DNA from 3 places in the Robertmurraya mesotrionivorans genome. Region 1 is predicted to be linked to each of the others. Evidence: riboswitches for the same ligand, from Rfam matches in the RefSeq annotation. Region 1 holds a riboswitch; each other region holds the start of a gene.
The links. Region 1 has a riboswitch for cobalamin ahead of ACRX5O_RS04995 ((2Fe-2S) ferredoxin domain-containing protein). Riboswitches for the same ligand answer to the same signal wherever they lie in the genome.

Region 2: another riboswitch for cobalamin. It lies ahead of ACRX5O_RS19065 (ribonucleoside-diphosphate reductase subunit alpha); the one in region 1 lies ahead of ACRX5O_RS04995 ((2Fe-2S) ferredoxin domain-containing protein).
Region 3: another riboswitch for cobalamin. It lies ahead of ACRX5O_RS18320 (ABC transporter substrate-binding protein); the one in region 1 lies ahead of ACRX5O_RS04995 ((2Fe-2S) ferredoxin domain-containing protein).

Annotation. Positions count from the first base shown of each region.
Region 1 is NZ_JBPCCH010000002.1:180,876-185,202, reverse strand. It holds gene ACRX5O_RS05000 (multidrug effflux MFS transporter) at 46-1,278, shown strand; cobalamin riboswitch at 1,497-1,689, shown strand; cobalamin riboswitch at 1,826-2,013, shown strand; gene ACRX5O_RS04995 ((2Fe-2S) ferredoxin domain-containing protein) at 2,125-2,508, shown strand; gene ACRX5O_RS04990 (HoxN/HupN/NixA family nickel/cobalt transporter) at 2,512-3,225, shown strand; gene cobJ (precorrin-3B C(17)-methyltransferase) at 3,226-4,327, shown strand, end outside.
Region 2 is NZ_JBPCCH010000015.1:70,948-75,274, forward strand. It holds gene ACRX5O_RS19060 (ABC transporter permease) at 1-1,931, shown strand, start outside; cobalamin riboswitch at 2,450-2,646, shown strand; gene ACRX5O_RS19065 (ribonucleoside-diphosphate reductase subunit alpha) at 2,785-4,327, shown strand, end outside.
Region 3 is NZ_JBPCCH010000014.1:6,157-10,483, forward strand. It holds gene ACRX5O_RS18310 (adenosylcobinamide amidohydrolase) at 1-426, opposite strand, end outside; gene ACRX5O_RS18315 (FecCD family ABC transporter permease) at 428-1,489, opposite strand; gene ACRX5O_RS18320 (ABC transporter substrate-binding protein) at 1,452-2,429, opposite strand; cobalamin riboswitch at 2,573-2,758, opposite strand; gene ACRX5O_RS18325 (glycerol-3-phosphate acyltransferase) at 3,006-3,563, shown strand; gene ACRX5O_RS18330 (aminotransferase class V-fold PLP-dependent enzyme) at 3,575-4,327, shown strand, end outside.

The DNA of each region.
Region 1 (4,327 bases):
TAGGAAATTATGAATCTTTATTTTTAAATGAAAGGCGAGAGGAACTTGAACAATTTAACAGGTACAAAGCGTTTACAGCTGGCATTGCTTCTAGGGTCTCTGGCGATCTTAGGTCCGTTTACCATCGATATGTATTTGCCTTCTTTTCCGACTATTGTAGAAGAGTTCGGTACAACGGCATCCTTCGTACAAATTAGTTTAACTTCTTGTTTGTTGGGCTTAGGACTGGGGCAATTGATTATCGGTCCAATGAGTGATGTGCAGGGACGGAAAAAACCACTATTAATATTCCTTATTATGTATTTAGTTGCCTCTGCCATTTGTGCATTTGCTCCGAATATTTATTTCTTTATTGCTGCTCGTTTCTTGCAAGGCTTTTCAGCAGCAGGCGGGATCGTTATATCGAGAGCGGTCGTTCGTGATAAGTTTAGCGGAAGAGAATTAACGAAGTTTTTTGCGTTATTAACATTAGTAAGTAATCTAGGTCCAATTATCGCTCCTGTTGCAGGTGGCGCGATTCTAGCCTTTACGAATTGGACGGGAGTATTTGTCGTTTTAAGTGTTGTCGGTCTAGTTTTATTTTTTACCGTATTTTCAAAGCTGGAAGAATCACTTCCAACAGAGAAGCGTGTACCAAGTAATATTGGGCAAACATTTAGGAACTTTGGAACTTTATTAAAAGATCGTCAGTTTACAGGATATGCCTTTACACAAGGATTTATTGTGGCCGGAATTTTTGCTTATGTTTCTGGTACTCCATTTGTGTATCAAAATATTTATGGAGTTTCACCACAAGTATTCAGCTTATTATTTGGTTTGAACGGAATTGGCTTGATTCTTGGAAGTCAGGCAGTAGGGAAGTTCGTAGACGTAATATCTGAAAAGACATTTTTAGTCATAGGTCTGACCATTTCAAATGTATCAGGTGCCATTCTTCTTGTTGCGTTATTACTAAAGGCTCCTTTAATTGCGGTTGTTATTCCTATCTTCTTCTTCGTTGCCTCGATCGGGATTATTGGAACTACATCGTTTTCACTTGCCATGGAGTCACAAGGGCATATTGCAGGTAGCGCGTCGGCCTTACTAGGGTTACTACCATTTATCCTAGGCTCTATTTCATCACCACTTGTAGGCATTGCAGGAGAGAATTCTGCCATTCCGATGGGATCCATAATCTTTGGTGCTAGCTTTTTAGCTTTTCTTTCGTATTTTCTTTTCGTACGAAAGGCTTCCGTCGTAAAACCAGCTATCGAAGAACCTGGGAAAATCTCAGTATAATATCTAGACGCTATCCAAAAAGGGTAGCGTCTTTTCTTTTAAAGATATCATTCAAATTACTAAATTACGAGCATGTGTATGAAGTTAAATTAATAAAAACATCTAATACTTAGAACGCCATGTGGGTTCCGTTTCAGTAGGAAATCTGTCGTGTTCGTTATATAAGTAGTTGAAAAATAAGAAATATTCATCTAATATAGAATCTAACTTAATTGAATAGTTTTCCAAAAAGTTAAGATGCCAAGATGGCTTAATAGGGAATCTGGTTAAAATCCAGAGCTGTACCCGCAACTGTAAGTGTGGACGAAATAAGAATACCACTGTGTACATATGTGATTCGTATGAATATGGGAAGGTCTTAGAGTAGGAAGAAGCACGAGTCAGGAAACCTGTCTTACTTTTAAACGTTTCAGTTTCTCCGGGAATAGAGAAGGTGTTTCGATGGTGAGAAGGGACCGTATTTCTGTTTGTCTTTTCATGCTTTCGTTTCATCCGTTCATTCCTGTGAGCGGATTTTTTTATGGAAATCTTTCTTTGGGTTGATAACTTCATAGTTTACTTAATAGGTGCAAAAGAAAAATCTTTTGCTTAAAAGGGAAGCACGGTGAAAAGCCGTCGCGGTACCCGCCACTGTATTGGGGAGCTTTGTTACAAATGGTCACTGAGTAAAATCGGGAAGACGTAACAAAAGCAAGGAACCAAAGCCAGGAGACCTTCCTATAAAGTGTGTCACATACCTACGGGACTATAGGTAGATGTGTAGAAGATATACCTTCCGTATGTTCTTATGCACCTCTATTTGTAGGGGTGCTTTTTTTATTAGATAAATTTAAGGGAGTGGAAAACATGACAACATGGAATTTAAAGGGGACAAAGCATCACATCTTGATTTGCAATGGAAGTAGTTGCATGAGAAAAGGGGGAGAAGAAGTAACGCAAGCGATTCGTGATGAAATTACACAGTTGGAGTTAGACGACGAAGTACATACAACAAGAACGAGATGTAATGGAAGATGCAAGGATGCTTGTGTCACCATCGTGTATCCAGAAGGCACCTGGTATAAAGCACTTACAGAGGACATGGGACGAGAAATCGTTCGGAGTCATATCGGACAAGGAAAGATACTAAAAGAATCCGTTATTTATACATACAACCAGGAAGGCTTCGTAGCACCTGAAAACTCAGATAGTATTGAGGGAATTTCGAAAAAAGTGAAAGAAGAGGTATAACCTATGGAATTTATCATGTTTGCTCTGCTTGCTGTTTTTATTGGCATGAGGCATGGGATCGACGGAGATCATGTAGCAGCGATTGCCGACATGGTTGGCAGTGAGCAGCAAAAGAAGAAACAACTTACTCTTGGTGTGATGTATGCGATTGGGCACGGAATGATTGTAATGGTTATTGGAGTGTTATTTATTTATATTGGTTTACACCTTCCAGATACAACGAAGCAAATACTAGAAATGCTCGTTAGCTTCACCCTTATTTTGCTCGGAATGTTTATTATTTGGTCAATTTTTCAACAAAAGAAAGATTACGAGTATAAAAGTCGACTAAGAATTGTCGTTGAGTTTTTCAGCAACATCGCTAGTAAGGTGACATCAGGAACAAAAACGAATCAACTATCACCTACAAAGCTCGGTGCCATTGGAGCGTTTATTATTGGCATTCTTCACGGCATTGGTGTAGAAAGCCCTACGCAAATCGCGATTATTTCTAATGCGATAGGGCTTGATAATTTAACCGTCGCCCTTATTCAACTGACTTTATTTGTCATTGGGTTACTCATCGCTACGATAGGAATTACATTCTGTTTATCATGGGGATTTATGAAAGCTAGAGTGAAAGACAAGCTGTTTTTACTATTAGGCACGGTAACAGGCGCCTATAGCCTAGTACTCGGAATTTTTATGATGGTGGAACTAATGAAAGGAGGAGCGTAATTGAAAGGAAAGCTGTTAGTCATCGGTTTTGGTCCCGGAAGTGAGGAGCATATAACGGACCGGGCAAAAAAAGCTCTACAAGAAAGTGATATGATCATTGGCTATAAAACGTATGTGGAACTGATTGAAGGATTACTAGACGGTCAAGAAATCATCAGTACAGGGATGACTGAAGAAGTAAGTAGAGCTCAAGAGGCAGTGAGGCAGGCCGAGCTCGGAAAAAAAGTGGCAGTGATCTCTAGTGGAGATGCGGGTGTGTACGGAATGGCTGGCCTTGTGTACGAAGTATTGGTGGAAAAAGGCTGGAAGCAAGACACGGGTGTTGAGGTCGAAGTGATTCCAGGGATATCAGCCATCAATTCATGTGCTTCGCTATTGGGTGCCCCGGTCATGCATGATGCCTGCACGATCAGCTTAAGCGACCATCTGACACCTTGGAGCTTGATTGAACAAAGAATTGAAGCTGCTGCTCAAGCCGATTTTGTGATTGCTTTGTACAACCCAATGAGCGGGAGAAGAACCCGACAAATTGTTGAGGCGCAACGGATACTATTAAAATACCGATCGCCAGAGACACCGGTTGGACTTGTGAAAAGTGCTTATCGTGATCGTCAAAGTATTATGCGAACCACATTAGAAGACATGCTGAATCACGAGATTGGCATGTTAACAACGGTGCTAATTGGAAACTCGTCGACGTTCTATTACGACGACTTAATGATTACCCCAAGAGGTTACCAACGAAAGTATACATTGAGCCAAAAGGAACAACCATTGAAGCCACATCAACGATTGAAAAAGGAAGCAGAGCCATGGGCATTAGAGCAGGTGGAGGTGGCTAATACGTCTAGAGAAATTGCGGATGAAGCATTACAGCTGATATTAGGCGAAAGCAATCAACCAAAAGCGTACATCCAACAACCCATTCAATCAATCTTTGAAGTGTCAGTTAGTCCGGGTGTTGCAAACAAAAGATTTACCCCGAAGCAAATGATCACACTAGCTGAGATCGTTGGAGATGACGGAAGCATGGAGTATAGCCAGGATCATCATATTAAACTTCAAGTTCCAACCTCTAACCCAGATCTTGTTGTAAGTGAAC
Region 2 (4,327 bases), on a different contig from region 1:
GTATTGATAAGTCCGTGTTAGATGAGAATGGTTCTGTTAATGCGGTAGTTGTATTAGAAAAGGTGAAGAAGTCATTATTCAAACACGCGGAACAGCTTGCAAAAGAAAATGATATTTCAAAGGTTGATTTTAATAGTGAATTGCTTCGTTATTATGGTGTTTCGGACGATGATAATCTGAACCGAACGTTATATTCATTATTAGCGATTATTATGTCTGTTATTATCATTGGTTCAGTGGCTCTAATTTATAATGCCTTTGCGATTTCTGTTTCTGAACGTGCTCGCCATTTAGGGATGCTTTCTAGTGTAGGAGCTACCAAAAGTCAAAAGAGAAACTCTGTGTTTTTTGAAGGTTTCATCATTGGTTTAATAAGTATACCAATCGGTCTCTTGTCAGGAATTGGAGGGATGGGTGTTACCTTTTGGTTTATTAATCAGTTTCTTGAAGGGGCGCTTGGTGTTTCGGTATCTCTAGAATTAACGATCACAGCGTATTCCATCATAGGTGCTTGCCTTGTATCAATGCTGACCATCTTTATCTCTACGTTTATACCGGCGAGAAAGGCTTCTAAAATAACAGCTATCGATGCCATTCGTCAAACAGCAGATATCAAGCTTACTGGTAAAACCGTAAAGACATCAAAATTCATTCGTCGAATGTTTGGAGTGGAAGCAGAAATCGGGCTGAAAAATTTAAAGCGGAACAAGGGTAGATACCGGGTGACTGTTTTTTCACTTGTTATCAGTATTGTCTTATTTTTATCCGTTTCGTTTTTTACCGATAGTTTAAAAAAGTCTTTATTACTATCTCAGGATGGGATTAACTATGATATTCAGATTGGAGCTTCGGAAGCATCCATATCTAATGTGGAAGTGCTTTTTGAAAATATTCGGACACTCCCTGATGTAACCAACTCTAGTACGATGAGAAGGCTGGATCTAGCTACGTTAGTCGAGAAAGAAAAGATTCCAGACGAATTAGTAGAAACAATGGGGATTGAGGATGGGAAGGCTACGTACTATCTCAGTCTAATTGGTCTCGATGAAAAAAGCCTAAAAGAATATGCTGATCAGGTAGGGGTAGATGTTAGTCGGTTGACTGATGCAAATCATATTTCGGGTATTATTGTTGACACTATTTCTTATCAAGATGGGAAAACAGGTAAGTTTATAGAAACCAAGAGCATAAAAACGTCAGTCGGTGAGAAGGTAGAACTGCTTTCCCAAGATTTTGACACTGGTGAGATAATGCCTTTAGAGAAACATCTTGAGGTAGCTGGATTGACCGATCAGTTGCCAATGGGAGTATACTCATCAGGAGTGGGTGGTCTAAATATTATTGTTTCTGATCAAGTCATTGATCAATTGGTGAATGAGAAATTAGCCGATAATCTACAGACTGAACTCTTTTTAATGTCAGATGATCCATTGAAGACACAGCAAGAAATCGAGGATATGAAGGAAACGAATCTTTATATTTATAATGTGTACCAAAGTAGACAGCGGGAAGAACAGTTAGTGATGCTATTGTCTATTTTTACGTATGGTTTCATTGTACTCATTACGGCTATTTCAATAGCTAATATATTCAATACGATTTCCACTAGTATTTCCTTAAGGAAGCGGGAATTTGCGATGTTGAAATCAGTGGGAATGACTGCAAAAGGCTTTAATAAAATGATTAGCTATGAAAGTATTTTCTATGGATTAAAAGCACTGCTGTATGGGTTACCGATCAGTATGGGTATCATGTTCCTCATTTATAAAGGGACTATGAATAGTTTTACGTACCCGTTTTGGATTCCGTGGCTTAGTCTTGGGATTTGCTTTGTCTCGGTATTTGTAATTGTCGGATCAGCCATGCTGTATTCCATCGCGAAAGTGAAGAAGGATAATATTATTGAGGTATTGAGGCAGGAGAATATTTAGATTAAGGAGATGAACATTTGCATGGGGCGATGTTCATCTTTTTTTATAGAGGGAGCCTGAGGAAAATGGGAATCGGAGGCGGCGAAATTTCGGATGGCAAATAAAGTCCGGGAATAGCAAATAAATTTTTCGAATCGCAAATAAAATCTGGGAATCGCAAATAAATTTTTCGAATCGCAAATAAAATTCGGAAATCGCAAGTAAATTCTTCGGATCGCAAATAAATTATTAAAATCGGTAAAAAATCCAAAAATAGAGTAAAAAATCTACTAATCCCCGAAGAAAATCAATAAAAAAATTAAGTTTAGCTGTAATTTTCACACGATTTATTAAAAAATATTTAAAAATCTACCATCCCTATAAAAACAACAATTCTCTCCTTCACCTCCTAAAGTCAACAACAATATTTTACCAAAACAAACATTTTCTACTTGCTAATCTACTAAACTACCGTTACTATTAAATTTGTAATATCTAGATATAGATATATAAATGTGAAAACTTAACTATATATTGTGTTGTTTGCCTTAAGATTAGATGCCGTACGGCTTAATTGGGAATCTGGTGAGAGACCAGAGCTGCCCCCGCAACTGTAAATGCTGACAAAATGAACAGACCACTGTGTAGATTGCTTACCGATGTAGGTGCCTAGATGGGAAGGGTTCAAAGTAGAGTGAAGCATAAGTCAGGAGACCTATCTTACTTAAGATGTTTCAACTTTCTCGGGGATTGGGAAGATGAGACGATGGCGACAGAAGACAAAATCAGATCAATGCCTTTTTGTCTTTTGCTGAAATCGTTTCATCCGCTCAAGGACTACTGAGCGGATTTTTTATTTTCAGGAGGGACGATCATGACAGTAGTAGATTTGCAAGAAGAATATAAGTCAGTGTTAAAAGCAATTGAAGAGTGTTCTGTAACCTATCAGCTTGATACATCTGACATGACTAGAATGGTAAATGAATTAGAGGTAGCTAAAAAAGATGTGAGCCAACAAGCTTTGTTTTACTCCTTAAATAACATTGCCATGGACCAGCCAGATTGGACATTTGTTGCCGCGCGCATATACTTAACAGAACTTTACAAACAGGCTTCGCAAAATAGAAACTATGATTCATCACATACATATGGGAATTTTTATGAATTGCTAGTCACGTTAACAGAGAAAGGCATTTACTCTCCTAAACTACTGCAAATGTATACGGAGGAAGAAATTATACAATTAGCAGGGGCAATCGATCCAGAAAGAGATAAGCTTTTCAACTATATTGGTCTGTTTTTATTTGCTGACCGTTACCTTGCAAGAGATCATGACAGAAGAGTATACGAACTCCCTCAAGAACGCTTCTTAGTCATTGCAATGACTATCATGATGAACGAGTCGAAAGAAAAAAGGGTAGAGCTAGTAAAAGAGGCGTACTGGGCATTAAGCCATCTATATATGACAGTCGCAACACCAACTCTATCAAATGCCGGTAAGAGCTTTGGTCAGCTTTCGTCATGTTTTATTGATACAGTCGATGATTCGCTAGATGGTATTTATCTAAATAACTGGGATATTGCTCGCTTAAGTAAGGAAGGTGGCGGCATCGGAATCTATTATGGAAAGGTTCGTGCTCTCGGTTCTGATATTAAAAGATTCAAGGGAATGTCTTCAGGGGTAGTACCTTGGATCCGCCTGATTAATGATACAGCCGTTAGTGTGGACCAGTTAGGTCAAAGACAAGGTGCGGTTGCCATCTACTTAGATGTATTCCACAAAGACGTGATGAATGGCTTCCTTGAACTAAAGACCAATAATGGGGATGAGAGAAGAAAGGCTCATGATATTTTTACAGGAGTCACCATCCCAGATTTATTTATGGAAAAGCTTCAAGAGAAGGATGAAAACGGCAGAAGTGTTGGGGAATGGCATACGTTTTGTCCACACCAAGTAAAGCAGCTGATGGGCTGGAAGGACGAGAACGGAAACCCGCTTGGTCTTGAAGACTTTTATGATGAAAAAGATCGAAAGTATTTTACGGAAAAATACGAAGAAGCCGTGAATCAGCCTCTTTTACCAAGAAAAACCTACCGAGCGATGGATATTATGGCCCGAATTATGGTGGCTCAGCTTGAAACAGGTACGCCTTATATGTTCTACCGAGATGAGGTAAATCGTCAAAATCCGAACAAGCGTGCAGAAGGAAGAACATCCATCTACTGTAGCAATTTGTGTACAGAAATTGCCCAAAACATGTCGAGTACCACGATTGTAAAAGAATACAAGGATGAAGATGGCAATCTAGTCATCGTGAGAAAGCCAGGCGAGTTTGTTGTATGTAATCTATCTTCTATCAATCTACCGAAGGCTTATCGTGCGAATGAGCTTGAACGGTTAATAGCGATTCAAGTGC
Region 3 (4,327 bases), on a different contig from region 1:
ACCACCAGATAGATCTTGAATATTTCGATGTTGAAGGCTCAATGTTCCCGTTTGCTCCATGACTCGTAGAACGGTTTCCTCATCTTCTGGGCTCCAGCTATGAAACCAGCCTCTTTGATGGGCATAACGCCCAAGCGATACCGTTTCTTTAACCGTGTAGGAAAATGGATCTGCCGCATGCTGAGGCAGCACCGCGATCAGCTTAGCAAGTTCCTTGGGAGAATAATCGGAAAGCTTATTTCCATCAATAGAAATGGTTCCTTTTGAGGCGGGCAAAATTCCACTTATCATTTTTAAAAGCGTGGTCTTACCGCTTCCATTCGGTCCAAGAATACCAAGCATCTCGCCTTTTTTCACTTCAAAGGAAATATCCTTTACTATAGAATTACCAGCGTATCCGCCACTGACATGCTGAATGTGAAGCATGTTAACCACTTCTTTCTGCTCTTGTTTTTAGTAGGATCATAGCAAAGACAGGTGCCCCGATCAGAGCGGTTATCACCCCAATTGGAAGCTCAATAGGAGCAATGATGGTCCTTGACACTAAGTCAGCTAAAATTAAAAAGGCACTACCAGTAAGAATCGATAACGGAAGTAGATGTTTATGATCTGGCCCCCAAAGCATTCTCGCTAAATGTGGAATAACCAATCCAACAAAACCAATTGTACCTGAAACAGCTACCGCACTGCCGGTTAACATGGACCCCGCCATCAAAATAATATGCTTTCTTCGTTGGACATTCACTCCAAGATGATGAGCTCTTTCCTCTCCAAACGACATGGCATTTAATTCTTTTCCGTTAAAAATTAAGATGGCTGATCCTATAAGGAAGAATGGGAGAATAATTTTTATATATACCCACCCTCTCATGGAAACGCTTCCCAGTAACCAACCAATAATCTGACGTAACTCCTCACCTGTTAAGGCAATCATTAGGGAGATAAGGGCTCCGAGAAAGGAACTAAAAATGATTCCTGTTAAGATAATCGTCTCCACTCGCATGGAGCGCTCTATTTTTTGCGCGAAACCTAATACGAGGAAAATAGTTATAAAAGAAAACAAAATACTAAGAACAGGAAGTGTGAATGCCCCAATGACTGGAAGCGACAGCTGAAAAAACAAAGTAACAACTGCTCCAACTGAAGCACCAGAGGAAACTCCTAATGTATAGGGGTCTGCAAGTGGATTTCTAAGTAAACCTTGAAAGGCAGCTCCAGCAATTGCTAGAGCCGCTCCAACAAGTCCTGCTAAGATAACTCTTGGCAGGCGAATATTCGAAACGATATTTACATGCATTTGGTCAATTCCATCTAGTGAAACAAACGGAAAAAGTTGTGCAAGTAATATTTGAATCGTACTTAAGATAGGAACTTTCACAGTTCCTAGTGAAATGCCTAGTACAATAGCTAACAGGAGAAACGAGGCTCCCATTGTGTATGCTGCTAATCGATTAGTTATTAAATACTTCCGGATATACGGCTTTTGCAAGTTCCTCTACCCCTTCAACGAGCCTTGGCCCAGGTCGTGTTACCAGATCAGAATGAACATCTACAACCTGCTTATTTTTCACGGCAGTCATATCTGCCCAGCCTTCTCTAGAAGTTACTTGACCTACAGGATCTTCGGAGTAGTAGCCGTACGTAGTGATGATTACATCTGGATTTCTCTCAACAATCGATTCTTGGTCGATGCTCGCCCAACCATCTAGATCTCCTGCTGCATTTTCAGCATTGATCACTTGAAGCATAATATCCATGAATGTGTTCTTCCCTGGTGTGTAAATGTCTGGTGCTGGTGAAACTTCAACAAACACTTTTTTCTTTTCGGTTACAGTTGCAGCTTTTTCCTTAATTTCGTCAAGCTTTGCCTTCATAGCAGCTGTTAGCGCTTCTGCTTCTTCTGTTGTTCCTGTCATTTGTCCGATTAGGTTGATTGTTTCGTACACTTCCTCAAAATTCACTGCGTCGTTGACAACAAATACTGTGATTCCAGCATCTTTTAATTGAGTAAGTCCCGCTTCTGCAGATAAAGCTGAAGATTCATGTGCTAAAACAATATCAGGATTTAATGAAACGATTTTTTCCACATTAAATTCCATGCCACCGACTTTTTCAACATTAGCCGTTTCTTCTGGATAGTTATCATAATCAGAGATCCCAACTACCTTCTCACCTAAACCTAATTCATACACGATTTCTGTGTTACTTGGAATTAAAGAAACAATGGTCTTTGGCTCTTCTTCTATAACCACTTCATTGTCTAATGCATCAGTAAGTGTAAGTGGGAAGGCTGCTTGTTGTTCACTTTGTTCCGTTTGACCTTCTGTGTTTTGGTTATCTTCTGCCTTTTCAGTTGCGCTCCCACAACCAGCAAGAATTCCTAGTGATAGTACGAGTATTGCAAATAGTGCGTAAAACTTTTGGCGCATTTTCTTTCCCCCTGTGTTATGTAAAAAATAAAAAGCATCTTCCTACAAAGGCAGGAAGATGCTGGTATGATAGACGTTTTACACTAAATAGAAATCAAATAATAGGTAACGGTCTGCCACACCACTCCTATCCTCGTAGGAAATTCGGTGCATAGCAATAGGCGAGTCTCCTGGCTTATGGTCATTGCTTGCTGCACCTTCCCATACTTTTACGTACAGTGGTATTACTTGCAGCTTGCTCCCATTTACAGTGGCGGGACCGCGTTGGAATTTCACCAACTTCCTTTTTAAGTCTTCAGTATGAAGACACCTACTACTAGTCGAATTATGAAATTTTCTGCTACGTCTGATTATACACTAACAAAGCCCCACAAACGCAACCCCTTTTTAACAAAATGGTGACAGACACCCTTCGTGGACAAAATCGGGCAAAATGTCCACGGAGGGTGTCCGTCACCGCTCGTGGACACTTCGTGCCTTTTTGTCCTCCTGGGGTGGACAGTAACTTCTTATTGTGAAGAGGTTTTGCTTAGCATAATATGGAATATATACAACATAGCGTGGAGGTCATGTTCTATGGTAGTAGTGGGCTATTTCTTCCTTTCCTACTTCATTGGATGCATCATGTTTGGATACATTATTGGAAGATTGTTTGGAAAGATTGATATTCGGAAGGTAGGCAGTGGAAACGTGGGTGCCCGTAATATCGGGCGAAATTTAAATAAGTCGGCCTTTGTCGCTACCTTTTTAGGTGATGCGTCTAAAGGGGCGGCAGTTATCCTTCTTGGTAGAATGCTAGGCTTTTCAGAGGAGATTCAATTAGTTGGATTTTTATTTGTCCTTATAGGACATATTTGGCCCATCACCCTTTCCTTTAAGGGAGGAAAAGGGATCTCTAGCTTCCTCGGAGGAATCATTGCTTTTGAACCGACGGTAACACTTGTCATTCTCGTTAGCTTCGCGATCACATATTCCTTGTTCCGCAGCTTTACTATGGCTGGTCTACTAAGCCTATGCATTCTTCCGGTCTATTTCTTTATTGAGTCTTATACATACACTTCCGTCGGAATGATCGCACTCACAGTAATCACTATTCTTTTTGCTCATCGAACAAATATTAAAGAAAGAGTATAGGGGGAAACCAAATGGGCTTGCTTTTCAAAATTGCAAGAAGCGAAGAAGAAATGGAGCAAATTCACAAACTAAATTATCGTACATTTGTCGAAGAGATTCCACAGCATCCAAAGTCTGATACAGAGAGAAGAGTTGACCCTTTTCACGCTGAAAATACGTACCTTATCTGTCTAAAGAACAAACAACTAATTGGAATGATTGCCGTTCGAGATAAGCGACCTTTTTCCATTGATAAAAAGATTGGTCCTGTAGAAGATCATCTTCCCTTTCAAGCTCATCTATTATGCGAAATTCGCCTCCTCGCTGTTGATGCAAAAAATCGGAACGGCAGAGTGTTTCTAGGACTTTCACAATTATTAGCCAACTACTGTATCAAACAAGGATACGACGCAGCGGTTATATCGGGAACCACCAGACAAACCAAACTTTATACACAACTCGGTTTCACAGTGTTTCATGATCCAGTTGGAACAGAAGATGCACAATTTCATCCCATGTATATCACAAGAGACACCTTTGAAAAACAAGTCTCTTCACGCATAGGGATTTCTTCTAGCCGGTTTATGCCCGGACCTATTATGGTAGCAGATGATGTTACAAAAGCACTTATGAGTCCACCCATTTCTCATCGCTCTAAAGCCTTTCTAACATTATTTAACTCTGTCAAAGAAAAACTTTTGAGATTAACCAAAGCTGCGAATTGTCAGCTTCTTCTTGGGTCTGGAACGTTGGCGAATGAAGTCATCGCCATGCAGCTGAAAAAA